One region of the Salinicoccus roseus genome, then DNA from elsewhere that is predicted to be linked to it. Evidence: riboswitches for the same ligand, from Rfam matches in the RefSeq annotation. Region 1 holds a riboswitch; the other holds the start of a gene.
The links. Region 1 has a riboswitch for S-adenosylmethionine ahead of EDC33_RS07920 (LLM class flavin-dependent oxidoreductase). Riboswitches for the same ligand answer to the same signal wherever they lie in the genome.
Positions count from the first base shown of each region.

Region 2: it holds a riboswitch for S-adenosylmethionine, as region 1 does, so the genes downstream of both, EDC33_RS03190 (LLM class flavin-dependent oxidoreductase) here and EDC33_RS07920 (LLM class flavin-dependent oxidoreductase) in region 1, are expected to answer to the same signal.

Region 1 covers NZ_RKQJ01000002.1:171,354-176,536, reverse strand. The annotation lists gene EDC33_RS07940 (2,3-butanediol dehydrogenase) at 1-349, shown strand, start outside; gene EDC33_RS07935 (PLDc N-terminal domain-containing protein) at 436-633, shown strand; gene EDC33_RS07930 (ABC transporter ATP-binding protein) at 635-1,513, shown strand; gene EDC33_RS07925 (ABC transporter permease) at 1,510-2,280, shown strand; SAM riboswitch class I at 2,522-2,622, shown strand; gene EDC33_RS07920 (LLM class flavin-dependent oxidoreductase) at 2,708-4,087, shown strand; gene EDC33_RS07915 (sodium:solute symporter family transporter) at 4,108-5,183, shown strand, end outside.
Region 2 covers NZ_RKQJ01000001.1:595,266-600,448, reverse strand. The annotation lists gene hflX (GTPase HflX) at 1-422, shown strand, start outside; gene EDC33_RS03200 (methionine gamma-lyase family protein) at 427-1,683, shown strand; gene EDC33_RS12615 (hypothetical protein) at 1,737-1,904, shown strand; gene EDC33_RS03195 (DUF438 domain-containing protein) at 2,218-3,432, shown strand; SAM riboswitch class I at 3,557-3,667, shown strand; gene EDC33_RS03190 (LLM class flavin-dependent oxidoreductase) at 3,774-5,159, shown strand.

The DNA of each region.
Region 1 (5,183 bases):
CGGTGTTGACCGGACATTCGAAGTGGCTGGTGTCGGTGTGACAGTCGACCAGTCCATCCAGGCGACACGTGCGCGCGGCATGGTGACGCTCGTCTCCATCTTCGAAAAGCCGATTGAATTCAATCCGATGTCCCTCACCGCAAGCGGTGTACGTATCGCATCCACTCTGGCCTACGAGCCGGACATTTTTGAGGCGACGGTCAAGATGATGGAAAGTGGACAGATCGATCCATTCCCGGTCATCACCGACCACATCGAATTGAACGAAATCGTCGACAAGGGATTTGAGGCCCTGCTGAATGACAAGAGCCAGTCCAAAATTCTTGTGAAACTCAGTGGCGACAAGTAAATATATTTTCCAGCCATGGCAATAATTGATGTTGTCATGGCTGTTTTTTTATATAATGGAGGAGAGTGATAGGGAGGGGTGGCCATATGAATATGGATGTACAGGAATATCTGCCGTTCTTGATACCACTGCTTCTGCTGCAGCTGGTATTGATGGTGACTGCGCTGGTGATGATCATCAGGCAGGAGCATTTCAAGTATTTGAATAAGGTGGTCTGGATCATCGTCGTGCTCGTTCTGAACATCATCGGACCGATCCTATACTTCGTACTGGAGCGCAGATGATATGAGAATACTTAAGATTGAAGGGCTGAAGAAGACGTTCAACGATAAGACGGTGATCGAGGATCTGAACCTTGAAGTTGCAGAAAATGAAATCTATGGATTCATCGGCAGCAATGGTGCCGGCAAGACGACTACGATGAAGATGGTGCTCGGCCTGTTGAAGTCGGACGGTGGAGAGATATATGTCTGCGGTGAAAAAGTTCGGTTCGGGGATACACCGACGAACCGTCATGTCGGCTATCTGCCGGATGTGCCGGAATTCTATACTTATATGAATGCGGAGGAGTATCTGAAGCTGTGTGCCGACATCACCCGGATGGGGAAGGCGGAGCAGCGTGAACGGATTGATGCACTCCTCAAGCTGGTCGGGCTCCGCGGAGAGAAGGCGCGGATCAGGAACTATTCACGCGGGATGAAGCAACGACTCGGCATTGCACAGGCGCTAATCCACCGGCCGAAGCTCCTGATCTGCGATGAACCGACGAGTGCCCTCGATCCGAAGGGACGGATGGAGATACTGAAGATATTGAAGGAGATCACAAAAGAGACGACGGTCATCTTCTCCACGCATATACTGACCGACGTCGAGCGTATTTCCGACAGGGTCGGGATCCTGTATGAGGGGAAGATCGTGAAGGAGATCGACCTTTCCAAGGAATCCCTCGGCGAAAAGGGTATCGTCGTCGAATTTGATCAGGAATCTTATGATAAAATTTCACCGGCACTTGATATGCGTCACATAGGCGGGGCATCATATGTCATAGAGGACCATTCCCTGCAGGAAATCTATGGTGTACTGCATGCGCATGGAGTATACCCGGAAAGAATAGTGAAGGAACGGAAATCTCTTGAGGATGTTTACCTGGAGGTGACCACATGAGCCAGATGGTGCCGCTTTTCAAAAAGGAGCTCATCGAATCGTGGCGCAACTTCAAGTTTGCGGCGATCGTCATCGTATTTTCGATCATTGGGATACTCAGTCCGTTCACGGCGCTCATATTGCCTGATATACTCGGCATGGTCATGGACGACTCGGGCGTTACGGTCGACATTCCTGAATCTACGTCACTGGATTCCTACATGCAGTTCTTCAGCAACATGAACCAGATGGGACTGGTGATCTTCGTCATCGTCTTCGGCAGCATCCTCACGCATGAATTCACCCGCAACACGCTGGTGAACCTGGTGACCAAGGGGCTGAAGCGGACGTATGTGATTGTGGTCAAAGCTTCATTCCTCATGCTCGTTTGGACTGTGGGATATGTCATCAGTGCACTGGTGGCCTATGCATACACGATCTACTACTGGGATGAGCCGGTGGACCATCTCTTGTTGGCATTCAGTATGACGTGGTTATACGGTCTATTCATCATCAGCCTCATTCTGTTAGCTTCAACCCTCTTCACGAACAGCTTCATCGCAGTGCTGTTCAGTGTTGTCGCAGTCGTCATCGTGATGCTGATGGCGGGGATTCATCCGGATATCGCAGAATATCTGCCACAATATCTGATCGGCAACAATGTGGGTCTTCTTGCAGGGGAGATTGCTGCAGGAGATGTAGTTTGGCCGATGGTAATCACTGCAGCAGTGAGCCTGGTGTTCATACTTCTGGCCGTAATCAGGTTTAAAAAGGTGCCGATGAATTGATATTTCCCGGGAAATTAATAAAGGCGAATATTCTTCACTGTCATTTTACGATGATAATGAGGATGTTCGTCTTTTTTGCTTTTCATTCTGAACATAACGTTAGATGATACTGGCTGATATTTGATTTTTTATGCTTGTGAACAGACGGAAATTTAATTCCTACTAAAAAAATAAGATTTAGTATTGACATTGATTCAGCCATGGGATATATTAGTCGACATAACTTAATAAATTCAGAAAATTCTTATCAAGAGAGGTGGAGGGACTGGCCCTTTGAGACCTCGGCAACAGACCGTATGTGAACTGTGCCAATTCCAGTAGCGACTTGCTAGAAGATGAGAAGGGATGGTCTATTCTATAAATAAAGCCCCTCTTCTTATCTACAGGAAGCAGGGGCTTTTCACTATCAAAAATCGGAGGTATGAACATGTCAAAAAAACAGATCCATCTCAACGGATTCATCCAAAATTCACCGTCCCCCCATTCCACGGGTCTCTGGAAGCATGAAAAGGACCAGGGGACACGCCACAATCGTCTGGACTATTGGACCGGTACAGCAAAGACGCTGGAACGCGGTAAATTCGATGCGCTCTTCATTGCGGATGTCCTCGGCACCTACAGCGTCTACGGCAACAGTCATGACGCAGCAGCGAAGCACGCAGTCCAGCTTCCCGCCCATGATCCGACACTTGTGATTCCTGCCATGGCGGCCGTCACGAAGCATCTTGGCTTCGCGCCGACGATTTCGACTACATACGCACAGCCCTATTCATTGGCCCGCCAACTGTCGACGCTGGATCATCTGACGGAAGGCCGGGTGGCATGGAATGTCGTGACTTCATATCTTGAGAGCGAGGCGGTGAATATGGGGCTCGAACAGCGTCTGCCGAAGGAGATGCGCTATAACCGTGCAGACGAATTCCTCGAAGTCGTGTACAAGCTCTGGGAGGACAGCTGGGAAGCGGATGCGGTCCAATATGACAGGGAGAAGGACACGTTTGCCGACCCGGATAAGGTGCACATGATCAACCACCGCGGTGAATTCTTCAATGTGCCGGGCCCCCACCTTGTGGAACCTTCGCCCCAGAGGACGCCAGTGCTCTTCCAGGCGGGTGCCTCACCGAAGGGGAGAGACTTCGCAGCAAAGCATGCGGAAGCGGTCTTCACGAAGAATCATTCGCTCGAAGCGCTGGCAGCCTATGTGAAGGATATCAGGGAACGTACGGTGGCCCAGGGCAGGAATGGAGATGACGTCAAAGTGTTTCCGATGATCCTGCCGATCATCGGGGAGACCGAGGCGGAAGCCTATGAGAAGTATGAAGCACTCCAGGACAGCGTGAGCTATGAAGGCACGGCATCCCTCCTGTCCGGCCATACGGGCATCGACTTCTCCCAGTATGATCCGGACCAGTATATCGAGGATATCGAAACCGAAGCGGTGCAGGGGAACCTCGACATGTATACGAAGGACCCGAACCGCAAATGGACATTGCGTGAAGCAATCAAGAACCACGGCCTCGGCAACGGGACCGTGAAGTTCATCGGTACGCCTGCCCAGATTGCCGACCGGATAGAAGAGTGGGCCACAGAGGGCGACGCAGATGGATTCAACATCGCCCAGACCTATTCGCCGGGCACGTTTGAAGAGTTCGTCGACCTTGTCGTACCTGAACTGCAGGCGCGCGGCATCTACCGCACGGAATATGAAGGGGAGACGCTCAGGGAGAATATGTTCGGAAAAGGAAGGAAACATCTTGCAGACAATCATCCCGCAAAGAGGCCAAGCCTTGCAGGGCAGTGGCACTAGGGTAGGGAAAGGAGACACATATGGAACAGATAACTTTATATACTTGGATCGGCTTTTCCGCATTCCTTCTACTGATGCTTGCGGTCGGCTATCTGAGTTCAAGAAAAATGAAGACCATCGGTGATTTTGCGACAGGCGGCGGCAAGCTTGGTCCATATGTACTGGGCTTTTCATTCGCCGCAACGTATTTAAGTGCAGCAACCTTCCTCGGGTATCCGGGATGGTCCCATGAGTGGGGGCTGTCCAACCTCTGGCTGTTCCTGGCCATGATCGGTGGTGGACCGATCGGTGTACTCATGGTCGCCAAAAAGGTGCGTAAGCTGAATACGAAGCAGAAATCCCTGTCCCTGCCGGATTGGCTGGGGGATTTCTATAATAGTGACATCCTGCGGGTTGGGACGGCCCTCATCCTGCTGTTCAACATATTCTACATCGCCGCCCAGTTCGTTGCAGGTGCACGGATATTTGAGTATCTGCTCGGCATGTCCTATACGACCGGCCTCATTCTCATCGCAGCCATCGTCGTCGTCTATGTATTTGCAGGCGGTGCCCTGGCCGACATATATACCGATGCCATCCAGGCCGTGCTGATGGCGGTCACAGCCATCGTCATATTCATCTCGGGCATCGTCATATTCTGGCGCGGGAGCATCACGGATACATTTTCCGGTATTTCAGGCAACCTTGCTTCACAGAATGAAAATCTCGTGAGGGTATTCAATCCCGAATCCTTCCACTTCTATTCCTTTGGGGCCGTATTCGGCGCCATCGCCATCCAGTGGGCGTTCGCTTCCGCTCCGCACCTGTTCAATAAGGTGCTCGGACTGAAGCATGAGAAGGATCTCGGCAAGATGATTGCGACCTACGTCGTCGTCGCTTCCCTATGTGTGCTTGTCCTCTTCGGAGGCCTATACAGCCGGGCGGCACTCGGCGATTCGGTTGCTGCAGCGGACCTGGCACTCGTCGACTACATCATCTGGGCCTTCCCCGCCATCTTCGTCGCATTTTTCGGCGTCGTCATCCTGGCTGCTGCGATGTCCACGACGGACGGCATCTTCGTATCCATTTCGACGGTGTTCGCCAATGATATCTTCCT
Region 2 (5,183 bases), on a different contig from region 1:
CCGACAGCGACTTCCTGATCCATGTCATCGACAATAGTTCAGACAACCTGGAAACCCATTATGACACTGTGAAGCAGCTCATCTCACAGCTCAATATGGAGCATATCCCTTCAATCGTCTTCTTCAACAAGACGGATATCGATGACGGGCGCTACTACACACCGGGTGAGGCGCATGCGTACGTCAACAAGGATATGCTGCCCCAGGATATACTCGAAGTGCTGGAAGACTTCATGAAGACGTACATGGAAGAGTATGAGGCCGAGCTGCCGATGTCAGAACCGCAGAAGATCTATGACCTCAAGCGGTATACCATCGTCGATGAGCAGGAAATCGATGAAGAGGCGGGGACATACAGGCTCAAAGGCTACGAACCACCCGGCTCATGGAGCCGGAGAATTTCAGAAAGAAACGAGGCATAACTGCGTGGAGTATACAGAAACAGATATCAACCAGCTGGTCGAGGAGGCGATCGAGGAGATCGACCCGATCATCAGGGAGAACAAAAAGATTGCAAGGAGAAATTTCAGGAAGGTCATGCAGGCATTCCATGAAAATGGGGTGGCCGAAAGCGACTTCTCGGGCACCACAGGCTATGGATATGATGATGTCGGGCGTGACAAGCTTGAAGAGATCTACCGCATGGTCTTCAGGAGTGAAGATGCCCTCGTCCGAAGCCAGATCATCTCAGGTACCCACGCGATCAGCCTGGTGCTGCTCGCACTGCTCGAGGCGGGGGATGAACTCATCTATATCAGCGGGGAACCCTATGATACGCTCGCCAAGGTCATCGGAAGTTCCGACAAGGATATCGGCAGCCTACGTGAGAAGGGCGTCCACTATCGGTCCATCGACCTAGTGGATGACCGGTTCGATGAAGCGGCGGTCATGGAGTCCATAACAGACCGGACGAAGATGATCGCCATCCAGCGCTCCCGTGGCTACAGCATGCGCAAGTCGCTGACCATCAGGGAGATGGAGGAGATGATCAGCAGGATAAAAGCGGAGTATCCGGACATCATCGTCTTCGTAGACAACTGCTACGGGGAGTTTGTGGAGACCCATGAACCGATTGAGGCCGGTGCGGATGTCATCGCCGGCAGCCTGATCAAGAACCCAGGCGGCGGGCTTGCCAAAATGGGCGGCTATATTGCGGGAAATGCAGATCTGATCACACGGATCAGCTACCGGCTCACTGTGCCCGGCATCGGCAAGGAGATGGGAGCAAGCCTGAATGCGAACACTGACATGTACCAGGGCTTTTTCATGGCCCCCCATGCGGTAGTGGAGAGCCTGAACGGAGCCGTACTGACGAGCCACCTGCTGTCGAAGGCGGGACTGGCAACAGATCCGGCGCCTGATGCAGAACGGACAGATCTGATCCAGAGTGTGTCGTTCAATACGGAGGCGGAGATGATCACCTTCACCCAGATGATACAGAAGGCATCACCCGTCAATTCCCAGTTCCTTCCCGTGCCGAGCGATATACCGGGATACGAGGATCCGGTCATCATGGCCGCCGGCACTTTTGTGCAGGGGGCATCCCTCGAACTCAGTGCAGACGGACCGGTCAGGGCGCCCTATACCGTATTCGTCCAGGGCGGCCTCGTATTCGAGCATGTCGTCCATGCGCTCGAAATGGCACTTCTCGAGATGCGGGAGAAGGGCATGATTATGCTTTAGGCGCACCTGGATGGACATGGCGTTCTACTATGCATTTAAAGGAGGGATGAAAGATGCAGATAGTCGAAAGAAGCACCATGAAGTTGATGTTGGCCGTCCAATATCTGGTCGTCGGTATCCTGCACCATATAACCCTCAAAAAGGTGGATGTATTTAAGGGAATGTACGCGCGCTTGAAAAAGGAAACAGAAGAATTCGATGCGGACAGGAATATACTTTGAGGGGAAATAACGGGACGTGGTCGTCTTCGTCGACACCTCATTTGGAGCGTATGCTGAGACCCAGAATCAAGCGAAGACAGTACTTTCATCCCTGTAGTAGAAGGTATGATGCAATATAGATGAACGCCCTCCAAGGTGGACACAGTAGATGTGCCTGCTTTGGAGGGCGTTTTTTGTGTCGAAAATATCTCACAATAGCGAAAAAATTGTTAACGATTGGAAACAGGCGGTACCGGAAGGGTAATATGGCATATAATAGATGTATTATTGATACATGTTTAATTGGAAGAGAATATTTCTAAGGGGTGATTGCATGTCCATCGCAACAACGGACGTCAGCAAAGTAAGGCCGCTGCTGCTCAAAATCAATCAGGGGGAGCCGGTGGAGAGTTTAATGGATGGTTTCAATACGGAACTCAAGGAAATGGAACCGGGAGAAATGCTTGGTGCGATTATAGAGGTGAAATATGTAGAGAAGGATGTCACCATATATGACATCAAGGAGTTTCTGGATATCCATGAGCACCTCTTCCATAAATCGCTTACTGAAATCCACATATCAAAAGATGACTGTCATCCACTTCGCATACTGGAGAAGGAAAACAGGCTGCTTTCCGGTTCCCTCGAGATCATCGGGCATCTCCTCGAATGCTACGAGGCAGGGGAGCGGACGATGGTGGACACACTCATCGCAGAAGTTGTGCGTTTTGAGGAAATCAACTGCCACTTCAGCAGGAAGGAGAAGCTCTATTTCCCGCTTCTCGAGCGTCGCGGCATCTACACGCTTCCGCGGAAGATGTGGGCGCAGCATGATACCATCCGTCTTCTGCTGCGGGCTCTGAGAAAGCGGACGGAAAAGATTGAGGAGATTGAATTCCGGCATGTAAGAAGATCGTTTGATGATATGAAGGATGCGTGCGAGGAAATGATGCTTGAGGAGTCCTATCTCTTCATACCGTTGACCCAGTCTCTCTTCAAAGAAGAGGATTGGATGGCGATTGCAGCGGAAAGCAAGGCATTCGGCTATGCGATAGAGTCCGTCGGCAAGTACCGTAAAGGAAACAGCTGTTCCGGTAAGCAGCCCGCCCCGCTCGATGATACAGTACATATGCAGTTTGGCGGAGGCTATCTGACCGCTAAGGAAGCGAATCTGATCCTGAACCACCTGCCTGGGGAAATCACATTCGTCGATCGTAATGGGCTGTTCAAGTACTTCAATGAAATCGGGGAAGCCGAAGAGATGATGTTCATACGTACACCACTGTCCATCGGAAGGAATGTCGCCAACTGCCACCCGCCAAAAAGCACAAAGAAAGTGATGCACATCATACATGACCTGAAAAAAAGGAAGAAGGAATCGGAAACGATGTGGTTCAGAAAGAAGGACAAGTATATCCATGTCACATACAAGGCTGTCTTCGACGAGGCGGGGGAGTTCATGGGAATTCTTGAATATGTGCAGGATATCCAGCCGTTCTTCGAATTGCCGAGGGAAGTGAAGCGCGGGCCGAGCCCGAAAGGGAAGTGACTGGGGGTTCCGGCCGTTTGTTTTCACCAAAGCTACGGACGCGGAATGTTAATATTTAAAAATTCAAATTTGACAGAAAATTGCATAGCTGATATCATAGCATTCAACTATAAATTGAATATATTCCTTATCAAGAGCCAGGGGAGGAAATTGGTCCTGAGATCCTGCGGCAACCCCACTTTAAAAAAGTTGAACGGTGCCAATTCCAACAAGCGTCATGCTTGGAAGATGAGGAGGAGCGTCTAGTGTCTCATACCTCTTCCTCATCGGATGGGGTATTTTTCATTACCTACCCTTTTGATGGGTTTTTTTCGATGAATACTTAAAGGGAGAGATGATCTATGAAGAAGCAGATTCGACTGAATGGTTTTACAATGAACACCGTTGCCCCGCATTCCCCGGGATTATGGAGACATGAAGCGGACCAGGGAGTGCGTCATGGCGACCTGGACTATTGGCTGGACCTTGCAAAGCTGCTTGAAGCCGGCAAGTTTGACGGAATGTTTCTTGCCGATGTGCTCGGCATATATGATGTCTATAAGGATGGCCCCGAAACTTCAATTGAACATGCCGTCCAGGTCCCCTTGCATAATCCCCTGCTCCAGATTTCAGCGATGGCGGCAGCAACAAAACATCTGGGCTTTGCCGCGACATATTCGGCTACTTATGCTGAACCATATAAACTGGCACGCGACTTCTCTACGCTGGATCATCTGACGAAGGGCCGTGTAGCCTGGAATATCGTGACGTCGTATCTGAAGAGCGAAGCGGTGAATCTCGGTCTGGCGAATCAGATCGAGCATGACAGGAGGTATGCACGGGCGGATGAATACATGGATGTCGTCTATAAACTGTGGGAGCACAGCTGGGAGGAGGATGCCGTAAAGGCGGATGTCGAAACCGGTGTCTATGCCGATCCAAAGAAGGTCCACCCGGTCAGTCATGAAGGGGAGTTCTTCAGTGTTCCGGGGATGCATGTGGTCGAGCCATCTCCCCAGCGGACGCCGGTCCTCTTCCAGGCAGGCGCTTCCGAAAAGGGCAGAGCATTCGCCGCCAAGCACGCCGAGGCGCTTTTCACCACCATAGCGAGCAATCTGGAGGAGCTGAAATCATTCACGGCGGATATCCGCAGACGGGCGGCTGAGGCCGGAAGAAACCCTGAAGACATCAAAATATTCCCGGGCATCGTACCGGTTGTCGGCAGGACGGAATCGGAGGCAAAGGAGAAATACGAAACGCTCCTTTCCCATGTCAGTTATGAAGGCACACTGTCCATGCTGAGCGGCCATACAGGCATCGATTTTTCCGGCTATGATCCCGACCAGTATGTGGAAAACATCAGAACCGATGCTTCCCATGGATTTCTGCAGAAGTACACGGTGGAGAGTACGAGCAGGAGATGGACGGTCAGGGAAGCAGTTCTGCATCACGGTCTCGGTATCGGAGCGACGAAAGTGGTCGGCACCCCGGAACAGATCGCTGACGCACTCGAGTCGATGGCGAATGAAGGGGATGCAGACGGCTTCAATATCATCCAGGCCCATTCCCCAGGGACATTCGAGGATTTCATAGAACTCGTCGTCCCTGTGCTTCAGGAAAGAGGGAGCTTCAGAAAAGAGTATGAGGCATCCACACTGAGGGAGAACCTGTTCGGAAAGGGAAGTCCAAGGATTCCAGAGAACCATCCTGCAAAGCGGATGGCTTCGCTCTCGCGATCCAGCATATAAAAACTCTCCCGGCAGACTCGTCTG